3 regions of the Pedobacter sp. PACM 27299 genome follow, and region 2 is predicted to be linked to each of the others. Evidence: riboswitches for the same ligand, from Rfam matches in the RefSeq annotation. Region 2 holds a riboswitch; each other region holds the start of a gene.
The links. A riboswitch is a leader RNA that binds a small molecule or an ion and turns the genes downstream of it on or off. The one in region 2 is predicted to bind S-adenosylmethionine.
Positions count from the first base shown of each region.

Region 1 (5,492 bases), 870 kb from region 2:
TTAGAGATACGGTGCTCAACAGGCATAATCCGACTAACAAACCTGTTTTTACACGTATTGAATTTATAAAATTCATTGAATATTGATTTAAAGATGTAATAAGAACACAAAGGTCGCTAAAGCTGCTTGTCTTTAAATGTCTATATTTGCCAATAACATGTCATTTTACGACACATGAATAAAGCAAGATTTTGTCATTTAACCGTTGATTCGGTAAAAAAGGAAGCCTATGTATGGCATGAAGCAGATTGGAAGTTTTCTGACGACTGGCATGCCCATCAAATGGGGCAGTTGATTTTTGTAGAAAAGGGACTTCAATACCTACATACGGCAGAAAGAACCTATTTATTGCCTAGTCAGCATTGCGCCTGGATTCCTCCCGGATTGGCGCACCGGACTTCCAGCCCCTTGAATCAGGTATACCTGCGCTGTATCTTTTTAAATAAAACCAGCGACAGCCCCTTTTTTAAGGAATTGAATATTTTTCATACTTCTAAGGTGCTGCGGGAGATGATCCTGTTTACAGAACAATGGTCGAGACTGGAAGAAGAAGAACCCCTGGAACAAGATTTTATAAAGGCGCTGATTGGCATTTTACCACTTACTTTCAACGCCGCTTTGCCATTGGTACTTCCGGTACCCAGAGATCCCAGGATCACTAAAATGGTAGATTACCTTGCGGAATGTGTAGATAATGGAGGTGTTCTGGTCAATGAACTCAAAATTCCTGATGTCGCTGCAAAGTTTAACCTCTCTGCAAGAACAATGGAAAGGTTGTTTAAACAGGATATTGGCATCACCGTGGCCGGATACCTCAAATTGTATAAAATGATCAAGGCTGTAGAATTACTTTCTATCTCTGGAGAAACGGTGAAGGGAGTATCGATGAAAGTCGGATATGATAGTGTATCTACTTTTAGCAATACCTTTCAGCAGGTGTTAGGACTTCGGCCGCATGAGATGATGGTGCCTTAATAGAGGCCATTAAAAAATGAAAGGCTCATCAGTGTTTACTGTGAGCCTTTATATAAAGGGGGCATTAATAGCATGTGGAAATAAAGGGTAACTTATACTTTAGAAGGATCATAATGTAATCCCGGCGATAACCAGTATAAAAGCACCATTCTGGAATACCTGTAATTGAATGGGGAGAATAAGAATACACCCACCAATAAGATGGCCACATAGTACCACAGGTTCTCATAAGTTAAAGGCAGGCCTAAAACATAAGCTGCAACACTTATAGAGATCATTTGCGCTACGTTCATCGCATAACTCACAAACATTGCTACATAGAAATAGCCCGGTTCGCGCTCAAATTTTAAACCGCAGTGTGGGCAGAATTCATTCATTTTCTGTACTTTGAAACCGTAGGTCGCGCCTGTGAAAACATTACCTGTACGACATCTCGGGCATTTAGAATGGGTGATACCATACCATTGGGAAACATGTGGTGTGTGATTTAACTGGTCCGTACTGCTCATATCTTGTGTTTTATTTATCTTGTTTTCTAAATTTATCTGGGGTTGAACCCACGTGTTTTTTAAAGAATTTTATGAAGTAAGAGGGATCACTAAAAGCGAGCTTATCTGATATTTCTGCAATGGAAAGCTCCATATTGATCAGTAATCGCTTGGCTTCTAAAATCACCCGATCCCGGATGAGCTGACCTGCAGAGATGCCCAAAAGATCATTGCATAGCGCATTTAGATGATTTGGAGTGATGTATAACAGCGCTGCATATTGTTTAGGAAACCTCAATTCTATAAAATTGGTTTCAATTAATCTTTTAAAACTCTTCAGCAGCGTCTGGTTGTAAGAATTGGTTTGCGGCTGCTGTTTCAAACTCAATCCTCTCGATACCTGAATAAAAATATTCAGCATCAAAAGCCTTACCAGATCGGCATCAAAGGGCCTGGCTTCTTTTCCTTCATGCAGGATTTCTTCAAAAAGGGAAACCACTTTTTCCATCGTCAATTCTGGCAATACCAATACTGCATCACCGGAATGCTCGTCAAAGAAGCTGAAATTCTCCAAGTATAGCGGATTGTATAAAAACGACTTGAAGTAATTTTCAGAGAAGTTGATGATATATCCTTCCACTTCCGATTCAAAAGCCCAGCTGTGCACCTGTCCGGGAGTCATAAAATAGATCATGCCTGGTAATACAGGGTAATTTTTGAAATCTATCGTCTGGCTGCCGCTTCCTTTTGTGAAGCAGACCATGTGGTAAAAGGAGTGGCGATGCGCCGAATGTAAGTGTAAGTACTGCTTAGAATAATGGCCAAACCTGCTCACTAGGATACCCGCATTTTTGTATTCTTCAAAAGTACTGATGTCATAAACAGGGATGTCATTCTTCATATACAAAGATACTGCTTAAGCTGGATTTTTAAGCGGTACTAATTCTTCATAAAATGGTACTTTTTACTGATTGTGATTTATGTGTTTTGCAGATAATGCCCGCATTAGCCTTTTATGTCGGCTGGTTGTGGTGTTTTTGAATCGGTAGTACTTTTTTTAAAGACCCAGTATTTTTGCAGGGTATAATTGAAACCCAGGGAAACGAGGATGTCTACCATGATCCTGGTTATTTTATAATCCAGGCGCAATAGGTTGCTGAAAAGATAAGTTCCTGAAGATTTCAGGAGAATACTTCCGGCAACTACAAATACAAATTTGACCAGCTGGCTGCCAACCGGCAACTGTGGGGATTTATTCGCATTGAAGGTCCAGTAACGGTTGATGGAAAAATTAACGATGGCGCCAATGACGCCACCAATAGCGATGGAAATGGTATAATGAATGTGCAGGAATTCTGTACAGGCGATCATGATCAGGTAGTCGATAATACCACCTGAGAAAGCGGAAACCTGTGCCTTTGCAAAAACGTATACAGATTTCTTAATGCTCATTAACGCGCCTTTTGTTGTTTTGCTTCACGCTCTGCATTGTCCCTGATGTCGCCCAGTTTCAATAGTTTCCTTGTGTCCAGGAAATTGATAATGAATAGTACCAAACAGATTCCAGTAGCAAAATATTCAATTAAATGACCAAAAATAACTTCTAAAATAATGATAATGGCAAGAATAATTCTGATCTCAGTAGGACCTACAATCCCTGCATCAATGCTGTAAATGTCAGTAATTTTATAACGAAGCTGAGAAATGATCATCGCCCAGCCATATAAGGCTACAAATATAAAAGCAATTAGTTCATACTCATTTCGGGCATAAACCAGGTAGCCTAAGCCAATCAGAACGGTACTCGCCCAGTCCATAATGATGTCTAATGAAAAACCATACCATTTACGGGGTGTATTTCTATAATAAGCCATTCTTCCATCCAGGGAATCACCAAACCAATTGATCGCTAAACCTAAGGGGCCTAATAATAAATAGTCTCTGCTGATGTAATTACCCATGATAAAACCTGCTAATACAATTACAGAACCGGTAGTACCGATAAATGTCAGCATGTCTGAACTGATGAAACTAGGGATACGTTTTACCAGCCAGGAAATTGTGCTTTGCTCTATACCGCTTAAAATATTGGTTCTTTTTCTATCCTGGAATATTCTTTTTAAAATGCTGTTGTCGCCAGTTACTTGATGCGCCTCTTCTCTCAATTTATTTTCTTCCATTCAGGTTGTGTAATTATACTCTTGTAGTATATGCTGCAAAAATATGGAATTGAAACTTCAATTGAAGGGAAATTCCGTTATTTATTAGGGATTATTAGCAATTATATGACCGAAATTCAAAAATGAATAATTTATTTAAAAAAGACTATTGATTTAGTAGACTTTATTGTATCTTTGCTGATAGTAAAGTTCATTCATTTATTTACTTATCCAGAAAGACTGAGGGAAAGGCCCTGTGATGTCTTAGCAACCTGTTATTTTAATAAGGTGCTAATTCCTGTCCGCCATTTGGCGGAAGAGATAAGTTGTTAGAAAACCTGTATTTGGATTTTCTGGTAAACTCATCCATGCCTTATTCTTGTAAACTGATTAAGTAGATTTTTTTAAATCTATTAAAGCAATTCACATGAGAATTTATTTAGACAATGCCGCAACCACACCGTTAAACAGAGAAGTATTCCTGGCAATGGAGCCCTATTTCTTTGAAAATTTTGGGAACCCATCCTCTTCGCATCACCATGGCAGGGGAGCGAAAGTAGCCATTGCCCATGCCCGGGGCATTATCGCAGACCTGCTCAATAGCAGTCCGGACCAGATCGTGTTTACTTCAGGAGGTTCCGAAGCGGATAATACGGCGATCCTTTCCGGGATTCGCAGCAATGGCATCCGACTTGCCATCACTTCTACTTTTGAGCACCATGCCGTACTGCATACCTTGCAAGCTTTAGAGAAAAGCGGAGAGATTAACCTGGTTTATCTTCAGCATGATGCAGCAGGTAATCTTTCTCTGCCTCATCTGGAAAAATTGCTGAGTACTAATGAAAAGGCATTTGTTTCTTTAATGCATGGAAATAATGAGATCGGAAACCTAAATGATATTTCCGAAATCGGAGAACTCTGTAAAAGATATGGCGCAGTTTTTCATTCGGATACCGTACAGTCTATGGGACAGTACCGTTACGATACCCCTGATTTGAACGTAGATTTTCTGGTGGGTTCTGCACATAAATTCCATGGTCCGAAAGGCGTTGGCTTTTTATACAGGAGTACCAAACAGAGGCTTTATCCTTTGATTAACGGGGGGGCTCAGGAACAAAAGCAACGTGCAGGTACAGAAAATGTGACCGGCATTGTTGGATTGGCAAAAGCATTGGAAATCAGTTATAGAAACCGGGATGTTGCTCAGCGGCATTTGATCCAATTAAAAGAACGCCTGATCTATAAGCTAAAAGACAGGATTGTTGGAGTAACTTTTAATGGGAATTCTGCAAATACTATGCTCAGTTTAAATAGTGTGCTAAGTGTTTCTTTGCCTGATCCGCAGAATGGAATTGACCTTTTAAATTATCTGGATCAACAGCAGATTTCAGTTTCTGGCGGCAGTGCCTGTAATAGTCATTCTGGTGCAGGTTCTCATGTGCTTACTGCTTTGGGACCTCAGTTTGGCAGATCAACAGTTCGTTTTTCTTTTAGCCGATACAATACCGAGGAAGAGATTGATTATGCCCTGGAGAAACTGGCGAAATGTTATGTGGGGACAGGGAAAGGGGTTTATACAGCAGAATTTTCGCTTTAGACCGTATTTACGTATAAGCTTTATACTGTGTTTGCGTATCAATTGTACTAGCAAACCTGCATCGGATGATCTGTTATTGATGCTATGCAGGTTTGCTGATTATAAATATACTTGGTTGGCTGAATAAACTGATCTTATCTTCTCGTTTTCTTCAATTCGATGACGGTAATTTCCGGCCAGATGCCTACTCTTCCTGAGAAACCAAGAAAGCCAAAACCTCTGTTGATATTCAGGTACCTGCCATTTGCACTGGTAATACCTGCCCAATGCGCA
Region 1 covers NZ_CP012996.1:1,341,122-1,346,613, forward strand. Annotated here, with positions in the region: gene wrbA (NAD(P)H:quinone oxidoreductase) at 1-76, opposite strand, end outside; gene AQ505_RS05710 (AraC family transcriptional regulator) at 175-975, shown strand; gene AQ505_RS05715 (DUF983 domain-containing protein) at 1,068-1,484, opposite strand; gene AQ505_RS05720 (AraC family transcriptional regulator) at 1,495-2,364, opposite strand; gene AQ505_RS05725 (GtrA family protein) at 2,469-2,915, opposite strand; gene AQ505_RS05730 (CDP-alcohol phosphatidyltransferase family protein) at 2,915-3,643, opposite strand; SAM riboswitch class I at 3,847-3,950, shown strand; gene AQ505_RS05735 (cysteine desulfurase family protein) at 4,050-5,219, shown strand; gene AQ505_RS05740 (metallophosphoesterase) at 5,354-5,492, opposite strand, start outside.
Region 1: linked by a shared signal. The riboswitch ahead of AQ505_RS05735 (cysteine desulfurase family protein) and the one ahead of AQ505_RS09240 (O-acetylhomoserine aminocarboxypropyltransferase/cysteine synthase family protein) in region 2 are both predicted to bind S-adenosylmethionine.

Region 2 (5,492 bases):
TAAAAACCGATGGTAAAACCAAAAAGCAAGCCGATCAGGACCTGCTGAAGCACTGTATGTTCCTTTTCCTGATGGACACCAAATTTTTTATTGAAACAAGTATAAACGGCAACAAGGATAAGAATGGCAAAAACGATGGGTTTGATCACCGTATTGTCGATCAGGGTGATGCTATGAGCACCCAATACTGCTCCGATAAATGCGGCGACTGCAATGTAAATCAGCAGCGGCCAATTCAGTTTTACATTTTGTGAATACTTCCAGGCGGCAAAAGCAGTTCCGGACAGCGAAGGGATTTTGGTGGTTCCAAAAAGTGTGGCCACCGAATACTGGGGCAACACAATCATAATTGCCGGAGTTTGCAGTAATCCACCACCCCCAACAATTGCATCAATAAAACCGGCAAAAAAAGAGACTATACAAAGTATAATCAGGTCTGACATCATAGTATTCCCTTAATGCCGCAAAATTAGGCTTTTTTAAGCACAAAAAAAGGGACCCAACCACGAGTCCCTTCACCTAAACCAAATTTAACCAAAAATTATTTTGCAGCTTTCGCGAAATGTAAAACGATATAAGCTGTGGCATTGCCATATTCTACTGGTGATTTGATCACCAATGATTCCTTTGAAGAAGTAGACATCACCAAACGGTAACCTTCAGTTACGTTTTTAGCTTTATCGCCTTCATATATTTTCTTAAACTGAAAAGTCTGATCTGGTACACTTGCCGACCAATAAATAGACTGTGTTCTTGCTGCACAATTGCCGCCGCCTGGTAAGCTATAGCTGCCGTTACCGCTGTTCGTTAATCTCCAGGTACCACCAACAAAGCAATTTGGAGCTGCTTCACCAAATAATGATTTTACAGATGCCTGAGGAATACCTTCATAAGTGATGTCATTTAATACCCAAGTACCAGTTACATCACCTCTCTTCACCACTTCGGTACCTGAGCCACCTTTTGGAGAACAACTTTGCAATACCATTAATGAACTGCATAAAATGGCTGCGATCAGGAATATTCTTTTCATATCAATCTGTTTTTTTATTTGTTTAATTTTTCTTTGTTTGTGAGCCTGCTGACAAAAATGTACTTTTTACCATATTAAGTCACAATGCTGTTTCAATTACATAAATCTTGCCAAAACTTCAACAGAATAATTTTTACCTTTAGCATTGTGGGGTTCAGCTCCCAGATTAACTATTTATCCACCTGAAAATGAAACCAGAAACTTTAGCTATACATTCCGGAAATTTGTATAAATCCGCTACTGGCGATGTCACACCGCCTATTAATTTGTCCACAACGTTTTTCAGAGATGAAGATGGTGGCTATTCTGGCGGACACATCTATAGCCGTGTCAGCAACCCGAACCGCTCTGCTTTAGAGAAAGTATTGAGAGATTTAGAAAATGGTGCAGATGCCTGCGCGTTTTCTTCAGGAAATACTGCAGGGATGTCTCTTTTTCAGGCCTTGGCCCCTGGAAGCCATATCATTGCCCCTGACGATATGTATTGGGGATTCAAAAAACAGCTGCAATCTATTTTTGCAGACACCTTAACCATAGATTTCATAGACCTGACCGATCTTGCAGGGATTGCTGCTTACATTAAAGAAAACACGGTGATGATCTGGGTGGAAACACCTTCTAACCCCCTGTTAAAAATAACTGATTTGGCGGCGATTTCCGAAATCGCAAAAAAGCATGACCTGTTATTGGCTTGCGACAGCACATTTGCTTCGCCATGTTTACAAAAGCCGATTGAACTGGGTGCGGATATCGTGATGCATTCTTCTACCAAATATATTGGTGGGCATAGTGACGTATTGGGTGGTGCTTTAATCACCGCCAAAATAACGCCATTCTGGGGAAAAATAAGAAACATCCAGCAGATTGGTGGCGCTGTACCTTCCCCTTTCGATTCCTTCTTACTATTAAGAAGCCTAAAAACCCTTGCTTACCGCATGCGTGGTCATTGCGAAAACGGAATGGCATTGGCGCTATATCTGGAAAAACATCCAAAGGTGGAGGCCGTATTTTATCCTGGATTACCTGCACATCCTCAGCATGAAATCGCAAAACAACAAATGAGCGGTTTTGGAGGAATGCTGTCAATTTTGGTTCATGGTGGTGCCCAGGAGGCACGCAGAGTAGTCAATACCGTACATTTATTTGCACAGGCCACTAGTTTGGGTGGTGTAGAAAGCCTGATCGAACACCGCGCATCTGTGGAAGGTCCGGACACCAAGACACCACAGAATTTAATTCGGATCTCCGTTGGACTGGAACATATAGATGACCTAATCGCAGATTTTAAACAAGCTTTAGGTTAAAAACCCCATTAAAACCACAACCAGAAGCAACATACACTTATTTTATACCGCTATATATCAGATAATTGCAAAATAATCAAAATTATATTTTGGTTATTTTGCAATTATCTTTACATTTGAAATATTCTTAGCGAAAGCTATTCAAGTCATCACCCTCTTAAAACTGGGTTTTGATTTATAAAGAAGTGGCGAGAGACAGGCTCTTTGACCCACTGGCAACCCTCCCAAAATGGAGAAGGTGCCAATTCCTGACCGGTTCGCATGGTGCTTTCTGGAGAGATAAATTAAGACAATGAAAACAGTTAAAATTACATCAGATTCTTTTAATTATTGTAGTAAACAGCGTACAGTTTGTATGTGCTGTTGCATGCGATAAATTTAAAAAACTTCCTTTTGCATTCTTGATCCATCCGGAAGGCCTCCATTGAGGTACGCTATACGCCTATATCCAATCTTGATTCAACCTAAGGAATTGGAAAACCTAAAACTAAATTTCAACCTTTTAAACGATAAAATATGTCAACCAACCATAAATTCGAAACTCTTCAGATACACGCAGGTCAGGAAGTTGATCCTACAACAGGTTCAAGAGCTGTACCTATATACCAGACTACTTCTTATGGATTCAAGAATTCTGAACATGGTGCAAACCTATTTGCCTTAAAAGAATTTGGTAACATATATACCCGAATCATGAACCCAACCACAGATGTTTTTGAAAAACGTGTGGCCGCATTAGAAGGCGGTGTAGCAGCAGTGGCTGTAGGTTCGGGAATGGCAGCACAATTTATCGCGTTAAACAATATTCTGGAAGCTGGTGATAACTTCGTTTCTTCTTCACATTTATATGGTGGTTCTTACAACCAGTTTAAAGTAGCTTTCAAACGCTTAGGGATTGAAGTGAAATTTGCCAATGGCGATGATGCTTCAGATTTCGAAACGAAGATTGATGCAAATACCAAAGCGATCTATTTAGAAAGCATTGGGAATCCATCTTTCAGTATTGCTGACTTTGAAAAAATCTCCGCCATTGCCAACAAACATGGTCTTCCATTAATTGTAGACAATACCTTTGGTGCCGCAGGTTATTTGTTCCGTCCATTGGAACATGGTGCGCATGTGGTGGTTCAATCGGCTACAAAATGGATTGGCGGACATGGAACCAGCATTGGTGGTGTGATCGTTGACGGTGGAAATTACAACTGGGGCAATGGTAAATTCAAGCAATTCACTGAGCCTTCAGAAGGATACAATGGATTGGTATTTAATGATGTGTTTGGCATCGGCGGCCCATTCGGCAACATACAGTTCGCTATCCGTGCCCGTGTAGAAGGCCTTAGAGATTTCGGCCCTGCCCTTTCCCCTTTCAACTCTTTCCAATTGATACAGGGATTAGAAACACTTTCGCTTCGTGTACAGCGTCATGTAGACAATGCTTTGGCATTAGCCACCTGGTTAGAAAACCATGAAGCCGTGAAAAAAGTGAACTACCCAGGTTTGGAAAGCAGCCCTTACCATGCGAATGCAAAGAAATACCTGCAAAATGGTTTCGGCGCCGTGCTTTCTTTTGAACTTCATGGAGAGAAAAGCCAGGCTACTGCATTGGTAGATTCCTTGAAATTAGTAAGCCATGTAGCGAATGTAGGTGATGCAAAAACACTGATCATTCAGCCATCTGCCACTACACACCAGCAACTGAGCGAATCAGAGCAGATTTCTGCAGGGGTGACACCAAACCTATTACGGGTTTCTGTTGGCATCGAGCATATTGACGACATCAAAGCGGATTTTGAGCAGGCAATTGCCAGCATCTCCGCTAAATAATAACCTTACTACCAAAACATCACCATGAGTACGACCTCTACCTATACCCACACCAAAGTTTTCAAACTTGAAAATGGCAAGAAATTGCGCAAAATCGAGCTTGCTTACCAAACGTATGGAAAATTAAATACCAAGAAAGACAATGTGATCTGGGCCTGTCACGCTTTGACAGCCAATGCAGACGTGCTGGACTGGTGGAAAGGACTGTTTGGCAATAATGACCTGTTCAATCCTGAAGAACATTTTATCGTATGTGCCAATGTATTGGGCTCCCATTATGGCAGCACCAATCCATTAAGTGTAAATCCAACTACAGGATTGCCTTATTACCTAGCCTTCCCGGAAGTGACCATCCGTGATATGGTGGCTGCACACCGTTTATTGGCTGCACACCTGGGTGTAGAAGAGATTAAAGTACTGATTGGCGGATCATTAGGTGGTCAGCAAGCCGTAGAATGGGCAATTGAAGATCCTACAGCGATACAAAACCTAATTCTGGTAGCCACTAACGCGGTTCATTCCCCATGGGGAATCGCTTTCAATGAAAGTCAGCGTTTAGCCATTAGCTCCGACAGGTCTTTCTACGCCAACCAACCAGATGGTGGATTAAAAGGTTTAAAAACCGCACGCAGCATCGCTTTATTATCTTACCGAAGCTATGATGCCTATACCGCCACTCAACTCGAAAGTGTGAATGAAAAAACAGGATCCTTCCGCGCTTCTTCTTACCAAAACTACCAGGGCGAAAAGCTGTGCAAACGCTTCAACGCTTATAGTTACTGGTACCTGAGCAAAGCGATGGACAGTCATAATGTAGGTAGAAACAGATGCAGCATTATCGATGCGCTGGCATCTATTAAAGCCAATTCCCTGGTGATCGGTATAGAAAACGATGTACTGTTCCCAATATCTGAACAGCAGTTCCTGAGCAAACACATTCCTGATGCAGAATTTTTCAGTGTCAACTCTGCCTATGGTCATGATGGATTCCTGATTGAGACAGATGTACTCACCAATGTGATCGGGAATTTCCTAAAAGAAAGCACAAACAAGAAAATAATTAAATTACATAAAACAGCATAGTACTTAGATGAGCAAGAAACTTAAAATTGGATTATTTGGATTTGGAGTGGTAGGTCAGGGATTACACGATATTATCCGTGGTCAGGACCTCAACCTGGAAATCATTAAAATCGCCATCAAAAATCCAGAAAAGAAACGCAGCTTAGACGCATACCTTTTCACTACCGATCACGACGAAATCCTAAATAACAAAGAAATCAATACCATTGTAGAATTGATTGATGATGCAGATGCCGCTTATAACATTA
Region 2 covers NZ_CP012996.1:2,206,737-2,212,228, reverse strand. Annotated here, with positions in the region: gene AQ505_RS09255 (sulfite exporter TauE/SafE family protein) at 1-446, opposite strand, end outside; gene AQ505_RS09250 (lipocalin family protein) at 542-1,033, opposite strand; gene AQ505_RS09245 (trans-sulfuration enzyme family protein) at 1,222-2,337, shown strand; SAM riboswitch class I at 2,510-2,623, shown strand; gene AQ505_RS09240 (O-acetylhomoserine aminocarboxypropyltransferase/cysteine synthase family protein) at 2,854-4,161, shown strand; gene AQ505_RS09235 (homoserine O-acetyltransferase family protein) at 4,186-5,244, shown strand; gene AQ505_RS09230 (homoserine dehydrogenase) at 5,252-5,492, shown strand, end outside.

Region 3 (5,492 bases), 1.6 Mb from region 2:
TGGTAAATCCTTCACGCTCCATTTCTTTGGCAAAATGTACCATTTCATCTAGGGAAGGGGTAATTAAACCACTCAATCCGATAATGTCGGCATTGATTTCTTTTGCTTTTTGAATGATGGTTTGTGCTGGAACCATCACGCCCATATCCACAATTTCGAAGTTATTACAGGCCAATACTACGCCTACAATGTTCTTACCGATATCATGCACATCGCCTTTTACAGTGGCCATTAAGATTCTTCCTGCTGAAGAGCTGGTGTTTCCATCAGGATTGTCCAGTTTTTCCTGTTCAATGAAGGGAAGGAGGTAAGCTACTGCCTTTTTCATTACCCTGGCGGATTTTACCACCTGTGGCAGGAACATTTTTCCGGCGCCAAAAAGGTCTCCAACAATGTTCATTCCGTCCATTAAAGGACCTTCGATCACATGGATAGGTTTTGGATATTTTTGTCTGGCCTCCTCTACGTCGGCATCCAGGTATTCAATAATTCCTTTCACCAAAGAATGAGAAAGTCGTTCTTCTACGCTGGTTTTTCTCCATTCTTCATCCCTAACGATCTCTTTACCTTTAGATTTGATGGTTTCAGCAAACTCTACCAGGCGTTCTGTGGCGTCCTCTCTGCGGTTCAGCAGGACGTCTTCCACACGTTCTAATAATGCTGGTGGAATTTCCTGGTAGACTTCCAGCATCCCTGCGTTTACAATCCCCATGTCCAGACCAGCTTTAATGGCATGGTAAAGGAAGGCAGAGTGCATTGCTTCCCTTACGGTATTGTTTCCACGGAAAGAGAAGGAAATGTTAGATACCCCGCCGCTCACTTTAGCATGAGGCAGGTTTTCTTTAATCCAGCGTGTCGCATTGATGAAATCTACGGCATAGTTGTTATGTTCTTCCAAACCGGTTGCCACGGTTAGGATATTTGGGTCAAATATGATGTCTTGCGCTGGGAAACCGACTTCGTCTACTAATATATCGTAAGAACGTTTACAGATTTCTTTTCTACGTTCAAAGTTATCAGCTTGTCCATATTCGTCAAATGCCATCACGACTACGGCTGCGCCATAATTCATGATCTTTTTAGCACTTTCAATAAATTTTTCCGGTCCTTCTTTCAGAGAGATGGAGTTCACAATTCCTTTTCCCTGCAAACATTTCAAACCGGCTTCAATGACCGACCATTTTGAGGAATCGACCATGATGGGCAGTTTGGAAATATCCGGCTCTGAAGCAATCAGGTTCAGGAATTTTACCATTGCCGCTTCACCGTCCAGCATGCCTTCATCCATGTTGACGTCGATGATTTGTGCACCACCTTCTACCTGCTGACGGGCAACAGTTAGTGCGGCTTCATAATCACCTCCTAAAATCAGCTTAGAGAATTTTGGGGATCCGGTGATATTGGTACGTTCCCCGATGTTCACGAAAATACTTTCCGGGGTAACGGTAACCGCTTCTAATCCGCTTAAACGCAAATATGGAGGGACGGTAGGGATTTTTCTTGGTGTCACCTTTTTCGCTTTTGCAGCGATACAGGCGATGTGTTCCGGTGTTGTTCCGCAGCAGCCACCTACAATATTTACAAAGCCATGCTGGATGAAATCTTCCACGAGGTGAGCGGTTTCATGCGGCATTTCATCGTAAGCACCAAATTCGTTAGGTAATCCTGCATTTGGATAGGCAGAAACGTAACAAGTGGCTTTTGCAGACAGTTCTTCAATGTGCGGCCTCATGTCTTTGGCGCCTAAAGCACAGTTGAAACCGATGCTGATCGGGTCGGCATGAATCACAGAATTCAGGAAGGCTTCTACCGTTTGTCCGGATAAAGTTCTTCCCGAAGCATCGGTAATGGTTCCAGAGATCATGATCTCAATCTTTTTGCCGATTTCTTTCTCGTATTTTTTGATCGAAAAGATTGCGGCCTTGGCATTCAGTGTATCGAAAATAGTCTCAATTAACAAGACATCCGAACCACCGTCTACCAATCCACGTACTTGCTGATCATAAGCGGATACGAGTTCATCAAAAGTCAAGGCCCTGTATCCAGGGTCGTTTACATCTGGTGAAAGGGAAAGAGTTCTATTGGTTGGGCCTACAGCACCTGCAACGAAGGACCTGCGATCCGGGTTGGCAGCCATGAATTCGTCTACTGCCTCACGTGCTACTTTTGCACCGGCAAAACTCATTTCATAGTCCAGCTCCTCCATCTGGTAATCTGCCAGGGATATGCGCTGTGTACTAAAGGTATTGGTTTCAATAATATCTGCACCGGCTTTCAGGTATTCGGTGTGTATTGCTTTGATAATATCAGGACGGGTAAGGTTTAGCAAATCGTTATTGCCTTTCACATCACAAGGGTGATCTTTAAATCTTTCGCCTCTAAAATCTTCTTCTGTCAGGATATAACGCTGGATCATGGTACCCATGGCTCCGTCAATAATTAATATGCGTTTCTCTAACTCTGCTCTAATGTCCATTTTTTTATATCTCCGGGTAAGGCCTGGGTAAAAGATCACCGGTTAGGAATGTCCTGTCGGTTACGGTTTTACACACAGTTAAAATGCTTATTGAAAAGTCCGGTATCGGGTCGACTTTAACTTATCTTTCGGGTACCGATGGTCCGGTTCCGGTAGAATGTAGCACCTTGTAAGCACAGGTTGCTAAGACATCGCAGGGTCTAATCCCTCCGTCTTTCTCTATAAGCTCTGCAAAAGTGCAACAAAGAAAAATCATTTCCAAAAAAACAGCAGTTAAAGCATATAATATTGCAATAGCAGGGAGTATTTTGAGGCTGTTCGGAATAAAATTCTGAATGTCTGTGGCTTCCTAATATAAATACACCGAATTATTTAAGCTCATCTATCACGATTAACATGATATGCTTATTGTTAAATTAATTAATTCTATGTATTTTGGAGGCCATAACTACTAAAACAAACTAAAAACAAATGATGAAAAAATGCTCTTTTTTATTCTCAATCCTATGTGCTGTAGGAATGACGGCCTTTGGTCAAACCACCGTTAATGTAGATGAACCTGAATACATTGGTGAAGCGGTAAGTGTTTCCGCTGAAAATGTAGCGACCCCATTGGAAAAGCAAAGTGTAAAGATCCAAACTAAAGCGGGAGCTTCAGTATACCTGGTTGGGATTGGTAAAGTGAAATCTAAAATGGTCATTGAAGGAGGTTCTTCCCCTGTGTTAATGAAAGCTGGTGATCCTTTAACTTTTGTAGTTAAAAGTTTTGATAACAAATCAGATCCTTTGTCAATTATCAGTGTGGTGAAGTTCGAAGCCAGTAAGAAAAACCGCAAGTCGGAACTGGTTTCTGCAGGTACTTTTTCTGGAGCTTCTACCAACAATCAGAACTATATTAAGTATCAATCGAAAAAATACAAAGACAGTTCTTATGTATTGAGATTAGATCCAATGGATGTAGGAGAGTATGGTATTATTGTTTCTAACCCAAATGCGCTGGCAAACAGCAACACTATTGTAGCTTGTTTTTCTGTTCAATAGTATTATTTTATGATCTAAAAGAAATGGCTATCAACAATTGTTGATAGCCATTTCTTTTAATAGGTTTATCTGGTATTCAAAACCTATTGGTTTTTTATCCCTTATTTTCTGCTTCCGAAGATTCTCAATAAGAAAAGGAAGATATTGATAAAGTCAAGGTACAGTGATAAAGCACCCATAATGGCTAACTTTTTACCATCAGCTTGTACGATAGGATCACCACTTTCTTCCAGACCTGCACCGATACGTTTCAGTTTCTGAACGTCATAAGCGGTTAAAGCGGTAAAGATAGCTACACCGAAGAAGCTCATTACATAGCTGAATGTTGGGCTGCCTAAGAATAAGTTGATGATGCTGGCGATAAATAAGCCGGCTACACCTACCATTAGGATAGGACCGAATTTAGTTAGATCTACCTCTGTGGTATACCCTAAAAAGGCCATGATTCCGAAGATACCTGCTGCAGCACCAAAACATGCGGCAATAGATCCTGCGGTATATACTAATAATATAAAGCTTAAACTGATCCCTAATAAGATAGAGAAAAGGGTGAAGACACCAATTAAGGCACCATAAGAAAGGCGGCTAAAGCCGGCTCCCATGAGTAAAACCAGGCCTAGTGGTGCAAACATGGCGATATATCCTAAAACTGTTCTTTGTCCGGTTTCGAAGTTGATCAGCTGTCTTAAAGCGGCTTCAGAATTCGAGATGAATAAAGCGGCTATAGTTGATAAACTCAGGGCAATAAACATCCATAAGAATACATTTGCGAAGAATTTCTTAGCAACGACTCCTCTTTCCTGCTCCACAAATACTGTTTTGTGTGCCCATTCGTAATTATTGTTGTTGTCCATTTTTCTTTAAATTTTAATAGTTAAAGGTACTAATTAGTTTACGTTCTTACAAAACCTATGCCCCAAGCCTTTTTGTCAGCGTTTCTTCTACTTTCTTGAAAATTTGCAGTGGTTTTAGGGTTCTCCATGCCAAATCGTCAAGCTGACCGCCAAAGTTGATGTAGTAATCCAGGTTGGCAGATCTGAACTCTTCGATCACATGTTCCTGGAAATTGATGCCGCAGATCCATCCATCTTCTACGTCCTGGAACCACTCTTCGTAATAGCTGTCTTCGGAAGAATGGAAGTTCAGTATATTTTCTCCGATGAGGATAAACTTGTTGATGCCTTCATCGATCATTAGCTCAAGGATTTCTCTTTTGAGCAGCATGATGTCGTTGTCTATGGCATCATTCCATTCTCCAATAAACTCAATGATTGCATAATTCCGATCGTAATCCGCGTACAATACTTTTATGTAGAGCGTGTTGGAGCCGAAATCATCCCATTGCGGGTGGATTAAAAAATTGTACAGCTGCTTATCAAAATAGAATTCTGAGTATTCTGTGTCATAAAAAGGAGAACGCTCATCTTCCGCAGCGATGTAATCGTCGCGCCAAAGGTAGAAAGGTTCGATTTCGTGCATATAATTTCCTGTTATTTGCTGCCAGCTTCTACTGCTTTACGTACGCTGCCGTAGCGTAAAAGCAAGTCTTCCGCCTTCGCGTAGTCAATGTTTAGTTCTTCCATTACCATTTGTGTGCCACGATCCACTAATTTATGGTTGGTCAGCTGCATGTCCACCATTTTGTTACCTTTTACACGTCCGAGCTGAATCATGACGGTAGTGCTGAGCATATTTAAAGCTAATTTTTGTGCGGTTCCTGATTTCATGCGGGTAGAGCCGGTCAGGAATTCGGGGCCGACTACAATTTCTACAGGGAAATTACTTTCTGCGGCAATTGGGCCACCGGCATTGCAGACGATACATCCGGTCAGGATGCCATGCCGACGCGCGGTGTTTAATCCGCCCACTACGTAAGGTGTAGTCCCGGAAGCGGCGAGGCCAATTAAACTGTCTTTTTCATTGATCTGGTATTCCTGTAAGTCGATCCAGGCCTGTTCTACATCGTCTTCTGCAT
Region 3 covers NZ_CP012996.1:606,695-612,186, forward strand. Annotated here, with positions in the region: gene metH (methionine synthase) at 1-2,476, opposite strand, end outside; SAM riboswitch class I at 2,595-2,704, opposite strand; gene AQ505_RS02560 (hypothetical protein) at 2,948-3,517, shown strand; gene AQ505_RS02565 (Bax inhibitor-1/YccA family protein) at 3,619-4,371, opposite strand; gene AQ505_RS02570 (hypothetical protein) at 4,427-4,996, opposite strand; gene murQ (N-acetylmuramic acid 6-phosphate etherase) at 5,008-5,492, opposite strand, start outside.
Region 3: linked by a shared signal. The riboswitch ahead of metH (methionine synthase) and the one ahead of AQ505_RS09240 (O-acetylhomoserine aminocarboxypropyltransferase/cysteine synthase family protein) in region 2 are both predicted to bind S-adenosylmethionine.